Regions from separate parts of the Pseudoalteromonas sp. '520P1 No. 423' genome, predicted to be linked through region 2. Evidence: predicted binding sites of a transcription regulator. Region 2 holds the regulator's gene; the other holds the start of a gene.

What was found. The regulator FNR, encoded in region 2, switches genes on or off when oxygen is low (the NO sensors DNR and NnrR bind a similar motif). The targets are predictions, from matches to a motif close to TTGATCTAGATCAA.
Positions count from the first base shown of each region.
Region 1: PSA_RS22760 (DUF4856 domain-containing protein) is a predicted target of FNR. The motif match lies at 3,050-3,063, and genes of this name have one in related genera.

Region 1 covers NZ_BBZB01000002.1:980,881-987,200, forward strand. The annotation lists gene PSA_RS22755 (imelysin family protein) at 1-989, opposite strand, end outside; gene PSA_RS22760 (DUF4856 domain-containing protein) at 1,083-2,837, opposite strand; gene PSA_RS22765 (TIGR02647 family protein) at 3,145-3,378, shown strand; gene maiA (maleylacetoacetate isomerase) at 3,475-4,116, opposite strand; gene hmgA (homogentisate 1,2-dioxygenase) at 4,116-5,444, opposite strand; gene PSA_RS22780 (MarR family winged helix-turn-helix transcriptional regulator) at 5,531-5,977, shown strand; gene PSA_RS22785 (TonB-dependent receptor domain-containing protein) at 6,080-6,320, opposite strand, start outside.
Region 2 covers NZ_BBZB01000001.1:2,767,670-2,773,989, reverse strand. The annotation lists gene mnmA (tRNA 2-thiouridine(34) synthase MnmA) at 1-560, opposite strand, end outside; gene ttcA (tRNA 2-thiocytidine(32) synthetase TtcA) at 683-1,615, opposite strand; gene uspE (universal stress protein UspE) at 1,783-2,709, opposite strand; gene fnr (fumarate/nitrate reduction transcriptional regulator Fnr) at 2,813-3,556, opposite strand; gene PSA_RS12635 (sulfite exporter TauE/SafE family protein) at 3,591-4,265, opposite strand; gene ccoS (cbb3-type cytochrome oxidase assembly protein CcoS) at 4,262-4,456, opposite strand; gene PSA_RS12625 (heavy metal translocating P-type ATPase) at 4,473-6,320, opposite strand, start outside.

The DNA.
Region 1 (6,320 bases), on a different contig from region 2:
TCAAATGCAACTAAGTTCGCTTTTATATTTGCTAATGAATAACCAGAATCAAATGATTCCACATCTTCAGCACATACTTCAAAACCACAAGAATTAGCAAACTGACCTAATGGCACACCTAATTTTTTATCTTTTACTATAGAGTCAGTATAAAACATCGCATCTGAAAGCACGTTTACTGCCGCATGCGTTGATTCAAAGCTATTGCCCGGTTGACCTGCATTTTTAAGCTCATTTGCATAGCCATTATCACCGTTCCATTTCGATAACAACTCTTCTGAGTTATCAACTAGATCTTTTGATACTTCTTTTGCAAATTGACAACGCGCAACTTTTCGTTCTTGAACCGTACGGCTATTCCAATCACTTAGAGCATCATTTGCAGTAATACAGGCATGATTATAATCTTCATTAAATAATAATCTTTGAAGAGCAAATAATCCGCGGCGTGTAGAAGTACGTGCTTTTATATCATATGGTTTATTTGGATCTAAGTTAACCATACCATCTTCAAAATAAGCAACATCTTGATCGACACCACAATAACTGTAAGCAGGCCATGAATAAATGCGATTTCTAAGTTCATTGTCATTTTCAATTAATGGGCCCATTTGCATTACTTCGGCTTGTTGCCAAATTAACATAGTATCTTGCCAATTTTGCTTGGCCACCAAAAGAGAGGCTGATACTGAAGCAGGATCATCTAAATCAGGTGTAAAATTTTCTTCTAATGTACAGTAATCAGAAATAGCGGCTAATTGATTTATTGATTGCTCTGAGAACGCATTAAAAGTAGGGGAGATTACTTGGTCAACAAGGTTGTTGATTAATTTAGATTCATCAAAGGTCGGTGTACCGCCACCATTACCCGGATCTGCAGTACCAAAATCTGGACCAGATTTACTTGAGGTACTTTCTCCGCAAGCAGATAAAAACAATGTCGTGCTAATCGCTAGAAAAATAGTATTTAAGCGTTTATTGATTGCCATTATTATTCCTAAGTTTATATACAACAAAAGGTTAGTGCTTTTAAAGCACTAACCTTTTAATAAAAGTTAATAACTAAAAGTTAGTAACTAGAATTACCAGCCAGTGACATTATCCGCATCGAAGCTGTAAGCGTTTTGAATTATCCCACGTGCTTCTAATAAGCTTGCTTTATAAGCTTCTATTTCAGCCTGTGCCATGACAGGTTTTTCACCAAACAATTCATGTATTTTAGCGAAGTCTGCCTCAGAGACTGGTGAAAACGGACTAAATTGGAAGTTTAACGCGAAACCTTTCATTTCACCCCAATGTTTAGCAAACACAGCAAATTGGCTAGCTGTGTAACTACCAGTTGAAATATCATCAATATCACCATCATCATCAGCTATAACATCATTGATGTAATGTACAACAGTCGCTGCAATTGCTTTTTCCCAAGCAAGCACGGCAATATCACGTTGTACTTTTACTGCATTCATTTGTTCATCAGTTAATGCATTTGGTACTGCATCGTTAATGATTTTACGACCAGCGATAAATGCATTCATTGCTGTTGCAGAAAAATCAGTCGGATTTGCATTCGATTTCGTGCCACGGTCGCGTTTAGCTGCGTTAGCAGAGTTTCCAAAAATAAACTCTGAATTTAAATCTATTAATGCATCGCCATTTGTATCGTGTTTTGATTGATAATCATCACGGCCACCTTTACCTGATATCTCATTATCAGAGTACTCTAAGTAATCACGCGTTGCACCAAAGTAACCAAAACCTTCATCGAATTGATGCTCTAGCGCAGTGTAAGATTTGGTGCCTTTGTATTGCACTGTATTATCTGATTCTAGACCATCTTCTAGGTAATCATCTGTACCTTGAGAAAACATAATCGCACCTAGCACGTGCTTTTGAACTAACTGTTGTAAATCAAGACCTTCAGGAGTAATAAATAACTTTGTAATGGTATTGCCTGCAGGATCTGTGATGACTTCTCCATCGTTGTGCTTTCTTACTTGCTCAACTATCGTGGCAAACATGTGTTTCACTAGGCCTTCAGGTGTTTTTGCCTCAGTACCAAAGTTTTCCCACCCAACAAAAGTGCCTTCGACTAGCCAATCTTTAGTTTGCTTACCAGCATCATTACCAGCAATTTTACCAGTCAAAGATTTACCTGAAGAAGAAATGTCAGCAAACGTTTTTTGCTTGTAATTCGTTGGGTCTACAAATGTAAATTCATTTTCAGAAATGGCATCATAATCAGCAAACAAAGCATTTAGATGGGCAGCTACCTGTTCAGCTGTTATCAAGTTTGCATCGACGTTCTCAACAGTTAAAGTACCGATATATTTTTTTATTTCATTTAATAGACTTTGACGTGCGATTTGACCGCTATAACTTACAGAAGAGCCATCTAAAAACTTAGAATCAAATTCATAAAGGTTTACACCTTTTTCTGCTGCAACGTCTTCAATTGTTAATGTTAAATCTGCCGATGTAGAAAGTGCGCCATCTGACACAGTAACTGAAACTGTAACTGTTTTCTCTTCTTCTTGTTCAAAGTTAAAAGCGAAGTTATTTTTTAGTTTTAATTTACCATCTACTATTTCAAAGCGAGAATCATTTACAGTGTATGTTAATGCAGTAGTAGCATCATCAGTTGCTGAAAGTGTGCCAATTACAGTACCCACTGCATCATCATTGATTATAGATAGATCGATTGTTGGTGCACTCGGAGCTACATTTACTGGCGGCTCAACCACCGGATCTGTCTTATCGCTAGAACCACCACAAGCTGTAAGGCCTAAAGTACCAGCTAAAATAGCTGTTGCCAAAATAGATTTACGAATATTAAACATATATAACCCTTGATTCTATTGAAGTATTTAATTTATATGAATCACATTATATAGTTATACCAATGATAATCAATATCATTTGTAATAAATTTAATATTTTTAATATAGATTTTATTTGTATCAAGATTATTTATCTAGTTTAGATTGTTTTGTTTAAATTTACATTATTATTTCTTCATACTAAATTTAATTTAATGTTGTTCACTCACAATTTGCTATAAATCAATGTTTATTAAATAAATACTTTAAATTATTTTCACAACAAGCTATGTTTGAACAGACAATAAAAAAAGTTAAGGTATGAATAATGCAATTTGATCAACATATGTGTGAAGAACTTGATTTAATTTTGAAGTTTCCAATGGATAGTATGATGCAGGGCCTTAAAGTACACCAAGATGCCGATCCAGCACTTGTTGAAGCGGCTAAGCGCTTATTTGAAAAAGGAATTATAGACCAAATAGATGGAGGTTATTTAACAGACTTAGGTTTAGATTTAGCAGAACATGCGCAAACATTACAATCAGCTTTAAGCGCATAAATGCATAACAATCTAATTTGTCTCTCTAGTCATTATAAAAACGAATAATTAAATTATGCCCTAATGTAAAATAGGGCATTAATATATTTATAAAGTCTAAGTTGCGTCTACTTGATTCTCAGGTGCTGCATCAATAAATGCTGGTAAAGTGTTACACAGTTTATATACTGCAGCTATTTTAGGATAAGCAGACATATCTACTTTGAATCTTAATGCATTAAACACTTGTGGTACTAAGTTAATATCTGCAAGAGTAGGAGTGCCACCATAACAAAATTGACCTTGATATAAATCAGACTGCTCAAGCATCGTTTCAATTTTTTCAAACCCAACTTCAACCCAATGTTTATACCAAGTCGTTTTTTGTTCGTCCGTTACTTTTAATTCTGACGATAAATATTTTAAAACACGCAAGTTATCAATCGGGTGAATATCACAGGCAATGGCATAGCTTAAATTTCGAATTTGAGCTTGGTTCCAATGATCGCCAGGTAAAATTGGAGTTTCAGGGTGCTCAGCTTCAAGCCACTCTAAGATTGCGAGAGACTGGCCAATATTGCCTTTCTCAGTTGCAAGTGCAGGTAGAAGCCCTTGAGGATTAACTTCTAAATAATCTTGTCCATTTTGCGCTGATTTTAATAAATTAACAGGCACTAGCTCATGTGTTAAACCTTTTAGGTTTAAAGCAATACGTACTCTGTATGCCGCTGACGATCTAAAATAAGTATATAGTTTCATTATTTTTGCTCCAAAGTAGGGGCTTTGTAGTATTTTTTAATTTGACGCCAACAATCTTGATAATTTGGCTGACGCGTTTCACCTTGTAGTGCAAATTTAGTTGGCGAGATAATATATTTTGACTCAAACATAAAGGCTAAGGTGTTTTCATATCTTTGCGGTGCTAACTCAGCGTTTGATGCTTTTTCAAAAACTTCAGCTTCAGGCCCGTGAGGTGACATGCAATTATGTAAACTTGCACCGCCCGGGACAAATCCATGCTCTTTTGCGTCATATACACCTTCAATCAATCCCATAAACTCACTCATGATGTTTCTATGGTAGTACGGTGGTCTAAATGTATCTTCTGCTACCATCCAACGAGGCGGGAATACAACAAAATCTATATTAGCAACACCTGGCGTACCAGATGGAGATGTGAGTACTGTGAATATTGAAGGATCTGGGTGATCAAAGCTGACAGTGTTCATCACATTGAAACGAGATAAGTCATACTTATATGGTCCTGCATTGCCTGTCCAAGCGACAACATCTAAAGGAGAGTGTTTTAAATCACAGCGAAACATATTACCGTTAAATTTAGTAATAAGCTCAAAATCACCTTCTTTATCTTCAAAGGATGCGACAGGATACTGAAAATCTCTGTCGTTAGCATACCCATTTGCACCTACAGGGCCACGCTCTGCCAATTCATATGCATTACCGTAGTTTTCACAAATATAACCACGTGCATTATCTGTTAACAGCTCAACACTAAATTTAATGCCACGAGGAATAACCGCGATTTCACCCGGTTTAATATATAACTTGCCACATTCAGTGTTTAAAATTATCTCACCATCTTGCGGTACAAATAAAAGCTCACCATCAGCATTACAAAAGTAACGACCGTCCATAGAAGTATTTGCAACATAGATATGGATCGCGATACCTGTTTGTGCATTTACACTTCCATTAGCAGCCATAGTAACAAGTCCATCGATAAAATCAGTTTTATCAGATGGTATGTCTATTGGATCCCAACGAAGCATATCTGGTGGCGTAGGGATCTCAGTTATTGGCGCGCTACGAATTAATGCATTATCAATCGGTTCATAGTTACCTTGAACAACTGACGGGCGTATTCTATAAAACCAGTTTCTAAGATTATGGGAGCGAGGCGCTGTAAAAGCCGTAATATTAAATTGCTCAGCATACAAATCGTATTTTACTTTTTGTGGACTAAATTGCCCAACGGGCAGTGCACCTTCAAGTGCTTCAGTTTCAAATTCATTTCCAAAACCAGTCATATATTTTAGGTTTTGTTTATCTGTTTTTGTTAAAGTCATGATTTTAAGCTCGACGTTTAGAAATAAGCTTTATAAAAATACTCTCACGTGAGAGTATTTGCAATAATTATATTTGAGAAGATTTTATGACAACAGAAAAAACGATTAAATTAGAGTCATTTTTACCGTACCGTATCGCAAACTTATCAAATAATATCAGTGAAGCATTTTCTGCTGTTTATTCGCTTGAGTATGGAATAAGCATTGCGCAATGGCGAATTTTAGTAAATCTATTTGAGAATGATTTTGTAACAGCCAAAAAGTTAGGCAATCTAGCCTCTATGGACAAATCAACCGTATCCCGCGCAATTCAAATTATGTTAAATAGGGGGTATCTAGTAAAACGAGTGAACAAAGCTGATAAACGCGCTTATTTTGTAGCGCTTACTAAAGCAGGTAAAGATTTATATTATGAACTAGCACCAAAAGCATTAACTTGGGAAAGGAATTTAAAAGCTGATATATCAGAAGAAGAGTACGATTGTTTTATGTCGGTCTTGTCTAAGCTAGATAATAAAGTAAAAGTTAAATAACACTATTTATTATATGCATATACAAAACGAAAAATAAAAAACAGCCCTCTAATGAGGGCTGTTTTAATTGTTGTCTCTAGGGAAAGACAGTTACAAATATAATTAGAACTTGTAGCTTACGCCAATCTTAGCTTGCCATGCAGAACCACCAGCAATCGTATTATAATTACGTGTATCTCGGCCGCCGTATGGTTTATGTATTATGTATTTACCATTTTCGTCTAAACCACCAAAATCATAAACCACTTGGTTGGCATATTTAATCTTCTTCTCTACACCCCAATCGCTGTTAAGCAGGTTAGCAAAGTTATCTACCATGAAGTAAATTTGACCTGAATGACCT
Region 2 (6,320 bases):
GCGATACGACGTACTTCAGGTTTTTCTAATTCACCAACAGGGAACAATGTTTGTGCGATATGTTCATGACTTAAAGCATATAAGAAGTAGCTTTGATCTTTATTATCATCAAGGCCACGTAATAACTGAAATTTTCCGTTATTTTCTGTGCGTCTTACATAATGACCTGTCGCAATGTAATCTGCTTTTAAAGCTTGCGCAGCAAATTGTAAAAATGCTTTGAATTTGATTTCTTTATTACACATGATATCTGGGTTTGGAGTACGTCCTGCTTTATATTCAGCTAAAAAGTACTCAAATACGTTATCCCAGTATTCAGCGGCAAAGTTAACTGTATGTAATTCAATACCTAACTTATCACACACTGCTTGTGCATCTTTTAAATCTTCTGATGCAGCACAATATTCATCTGTATCATCTTCTTCCCAATTTTTCATAAACAAGCCTTCAACCTGATAGCCTTGTTGCATTAATAAATATGCTGAAACAGAAGAATCGACACCACCAGACATGCCAACGATGACTTTAGTGTTTTTATTAGAAGATGAAGAATCGCTCAAATGATTATCGCTCATAGTAATTAAATAAATGCTAAATATTAAAGGCGCGTATTATAGCACTAGAAAACCTCAAGGAATATAGTCAAATACTTTGAATATTCCTTTGAGTTTATAAAATAGACTTAGTTTAACTCAATTGCTTGAATTTCAACGCTATTACTATCTTGTTCTTGCTTTAAACCGACAGGAATTGCGGGAATGTCTGGTTTGTCTAGGGCGACATCGCCATCTGTATTTGGCAGACCCGTTTTTTGCAGGTTTTTGAAATCAAAAATAGAATTATCTGCTAAGTGAGAAGGTACAACGTTTTGCATTGCAGTGAACATAGTCGCTACACGACCAGGATGTTCAACTTCCCATTGTGCTATCATGGCTTTTATGTTCTGTCTTTGAAGATTCTCTTGTGAACCACATAAGTTACAAGGAATGATAGGGAATTCTTTTAGTTGGGCGTATTGTGCTATTTCTTCTTCTTTACAGTATGCGAGCGGGCGAATAACCATATGCTCACCATTATCACTGGCAAGCTTTGCTGGCATACCTTTTAATTTTCCGCCATAAAACATATTTAAAAACATGGTTTCTATCATGTCATCTCTATGGTGGCCTAAGGCTATTTTGGTAGCTTTTAGCTCTTTAGCTGTACGATACAAAATACCGCGTCTTAAGCGAGAACATAATGAACAAGTTGTTTTACCTTCTTCAATTATATCGGTCACAATTTTATAGGTATTTTCTTCAACAATTTTGTATTCAATATCTAACGTTTCTAGATATTCAGGTAAGATATGTTCGGGAAACCCCGGCTGCTTTTGATCTAAGTTAACCGCGACTAATTCAAATTTGATAGGAGCAACACGTTTTAATTGCATTAAGATACCTAGCATCGCATAGCTATCCTTACCACCAGATAAACATACCATGATGCGATCACCATCTTCTATCATATTAAAATCATTAATAGCCTGCCCCGTGCTACGTCTTAGGCGTTTTTCTAATTTATTTAAAGTGTGTTTAGCCTTGGTTTGAGCAGAATGTGAAGCAGGTGATGACATTAAGGACCCTATAATGATAATAGAAAGCTGAGCTAAAATTAGCGCAGTATTATAAAGCAAAATTAAAAGTTAGCGAGTAAAAATATTTTTTAGTGAAATTGGTGAGAGAGTGTTTGTTGTTTTTCAAAAAATATGGGTGGCTATCTTAGATTGATAGCCACATAAGGTTATTTAGCCAATGGGCTAATATAACCATCAGGTTTTAAAGCAAGTACATCACAATTTAAGCTATCAATCACATGTTCAGCTGTATTACCAATTAAAGCTGCACTAAGCCCCGTTCTGCCAATTGTGCCCATAACGATTAACTCAGCATCCAATTCATTAGCAATAATGGGTATGATATCTTCTGGCAAGCCTTCTTTAATATGACATTGGTTTTGGGGAATATCATGCTGTTGTGCAAGTTCGTGGCATGCCTGTGTATGATGCTCTTTAACAGTTTCATTAAATTGAGTGGGATCAAATTCAGGAATTTCAATAGCAATATTAACTGGTGTGCCAGGGAAGGAATTTACAATATGTAAATTGCCATCGATGAGGTTTGAAATGAATTTTGCATCATTCATTATTCTTTGATTAAGAGCAAGATGTTGTTCATCATCAGCAGAAACATTTACAGCTGCGATAATATTGCCTTTTGCAGGCCATGAGTGCTCTTTTATTAATAATACAGGGCAAGGAGATTTTCTAATTAAATGCCAGTCAGTTGGCGTAAATATCACTGATTTTAAAGTTGCATGTTCGTGGGTACCTTTTAAAACAATATCGTAGTTTTCATTAAGTACGGTTTGTATAATTGATTCGAAAGGGCGATTATGCCAGATAACCTTGCAGTCAATATCTAAAGTTTCTTTGTATTGCTCTATTAATGAATTAATCCATGAAATTCTGTCATTTATAACAGCACTACGCATAGCCTCTCTTTCATCAAGAGATAGCATCGTCGTCATTTCATAGGAAAAATCATATATGGTTAAAAATGCGGTGATTTTAGCACCAGATTTTTGTGCTAATTCAAATGAACGTTTTAAAGCGGCTTGTTCTGATTTACTTGGATCAATTACTGCAAGTATTTTTTTTATTGTATTCATCATTTAACCTCTCAAATTTGCTTACTTTTAGTGTAAGTTAAGTTAGCAGATTTAACAGGTTTAAATGAAAAAAATTCTCTAAGATCAATATACAAAGACGAAATTATTCGCTTTTAGATTTGGTACCTGCAATTGTATTCAATTGCTCAAGATCAATAATGGTAATGAATTTACCTTCAACTTTTATTACATCTGACTTTTGGAAGCGGCTCAATAGTCGACTAATGGTTTCCACTGTTAAACCAAGGTAGTTTCCAATTTCTCCACGTGTCATAGTTAATCTAAATTCTTTTTTAGAAAAACCACGTTCACCAAATCGTTGAGATAAATTACAAATAAAAGCAGCTAATCTTTCTTTTGCTGTTTTTTTGTTTAAAAGTAATAACATCTCTTGATCGTAGTTGATTTCACTACTCATCATGCGCATTATTTGTTGGCGTAATTTTGGTAATTTTCCAGATAACTCATCTAAAGTAGTGAAAGGGATTTCACACACCATAGCTGTCTCCATAGCTTGTGAATAACTTTGATGTTCCATTTTAAATATACCATCAAAACCAATAATATCACCTGCTAGATGAAAGTCAGTGATTTGCTCATCACCTTGTTCAGAGATGGTATAAGATTTAAACGAACCTGAGCGGACCGCAAAAATAGAATTTAATTTTTTGCCGGCTTCAAATAGTAAATCACCTTTATGAAATGGTTTTTTACGTTCGATGATATCATCAAGTTTACCCATTTCGCTTTCATTAAGTGTTACAGGTAAGCATAACTGACTGATGCTACAACTATTACAGCTAATTTGGCAATTTGAACTTGTCGGTATTTTATTTTTCAGACCCATTGAAATTCCGTCTATTTTAAACTACGAGTATAGATTAATGCAGTGCGTTTTGGGCTGCAATAGCTAAAAGGTATAAACCGTAAAATACTAAAATATTACCTAGAACAATACGGATTATGCTGTTATTGAGCCAGTTATTGATAGTTTGTGCTGCAAAACTTAACCCTATCATGGCAGGTAAGGTGCCTAAAGCAAAACTAGCCATAAATAGTGCGCCTGAACTCGCACTTTGTGTTGTGATAGCCCAAGTTAATGCAGAATAAACTAATCCACAAGGTAACCAGCCCCAAAGCGCACCATATGCCAATGCTTTTTTCTTTGTATTGAGTGGTAATAAGTACTTATTCAATTTAACAATATGCTGCCATATTGCTAATTTCCCAAATTTTTCTAACCAATTTAAGCTTGCTGTCAAACGCATGATATATAGGCCTACAAGCACCATAAAAATACCACTTATAAAAGATAAAAATAAAGAAAAATTGTTTGATTGTTTAGCAAAAACAGAACTAATGCCACCTACTAAAGCGCCGCAAAGACTATAGCTTAATAATCGGCCTAAAGTATAAAGTAGGGCATATTGTTGTGCTTTGTTTTTGTCTTCAATCGCAAATTGTAAAGATGATGCAATACCACCACACATAGCAATACAGTGCCCACTGCCAGCTAGACCCATAAAAAAAGCGGTTAGAAATAAAGACTCTGTCATAATGGGTTATTATTCTTATGATCTTTACTTTTGTTCGACTTATTTTTATTTTCACTTTCGTCAAATAAGATACTGTGGGCTTGTTTGTCTAAGTCAGAAAATTGTTCGCTTTTAACTGCCCAGAAAAAAACTGCGATGGCAATGATCACAAATATAATTGCTATCGGAATTAATACATAAATAATACTCATTATTTCAATACCTTTGTTATGGTTTTAATAGTCTTAATGAATTTGTTATCACGATTATAGAACTGGCTGACATGCCAATAACAGCCATCCAAGGTTGAACCATGCCCATTGCAGCTAAAGGTAAAATTGATCCATTATATGCAAGTGAAAGGGCTAAGTTTTGCTTTACAATACGACGTGTCTTATGACTGATTTTAATTAAATGTTCAATGGAGCTTAGATCACTATTTAATAGCACAACATCGGCTGTGTTTTTAGAAATATCGGCACCAGATTCCATAGCAATCGACAAATGTGCAGTATTAAATACTGGACTGTCATTAACGCCATCACCTACCATAGCAACAACATGATTTTGTTTAATGATATTAGCAACGTAGTTTTGTTTTTGAGCGGGGCTACAGCCCGTTTGTACTTCATCTAAAGATAATATTTTTGCAAGGTCAGGCCCTGCCTGTGAAGGGTCGCCTGTTAATAAGTGAGTATTTAAGTTTTTATCTTTAAGAAAAGATATTAACTGTTGTGCACGATCACGTATTTTGTCTTCAAGTTCAAATGCAGCGATAGGTTTTTCGTTAATATAAAGCACAACTTGGACCGGGAGCTCTAGAGCGTTAAACCAGCCATTTTTACCTATGGCGATATCTTGACCTTGATATAATCCTTTAATACCAAAACCGGTCTCAATAGTAACATCAGTCAAAGGTTCTAAAGACGAAGTATCAAAATTAAAAGCCTTAGCAATAGGGTGTTGTGAATGAAATTCTAAACCTGAAGCTAAAGCTAAAATTGTATTTTTATCGTAACGATTATCTAAATAATGGGACTTTTTGATTGTAAAACATCCCTCAGTTAACGTGCCTGTTTTATCAAATGCAAAAGAATCTATTTTTGTGAGGGTTTCGAGTACATGTGCTTTCTTTATTAATAAGCCTTTTTTGGTTAAGTTTGCCACACTGCACGTCAATGCAGTAGGGATAGCAAGACTTAATGCGCAGGGACAAGTTGCCACTAACACTGATATTGTGATCCAAAATGCGTGCTGTGGGTCTATGCCATACCAATATGTGGCAGTAAAGCCTGCAACAACTAATAAAACGGCGACAAACCACTGAGCAACTTTGTCGGTAATTTCAGCAAGTTTAGGGCGATTGGTAAGGGCTTTATTTTGTAGGCTAACAATTTGATTTATTAGGGTATGCGTGCCAAGTTGGTTGACACTGATTTTAACTAAACCATCATGGTTAGTTGTACCAGCATAAACCTGAGTATTGATTTCTTTAGTAACAGCCTGATGCTCGCCTGTCATCATCGATTCATCAACTGTGGTCTCACCCTCAATCACTACACCATCAGCTGGAATGATTTCACCAGGTTTAACTAAAATGATATCTTTAAGTTTTAGCTTTTTTGCTGCGATTATTTGTTCTTTAAAATTATCTACAATACGTGCTGTTAGTGGTAATAGCTTTTGTAAGTTAGAAGTGAATTCACTGGCTTTTAAACGTGCTCTAAACTCTAAATACTTGCCTAATAATAAAAGGAAAGTGAACATACAAATTGATTCAAAGTAGACTTCACCAGTATTAAAAACTGTTGCCCAAGTGCTTGCAATATATGCCCCAAAAATAGCTAAGGAAACAGGCAAGTCCATATTGAGTTGTTTTACTTTTAGTGCGCGCATGGCACTGGTTAAAAAGGGTAGGGCAGAATAAAGAATTACTGGAGAGGCTAAAACGAAGCTGATCCATCTAAAATATTGCTCAAAGTCATCTTCCATATCGGAAAAAATATCAAAATATAAAGCAAAGGCAAACATCATAACTTGCATTGTCATAATACCTGCAACACCAAGTCGGCGTAC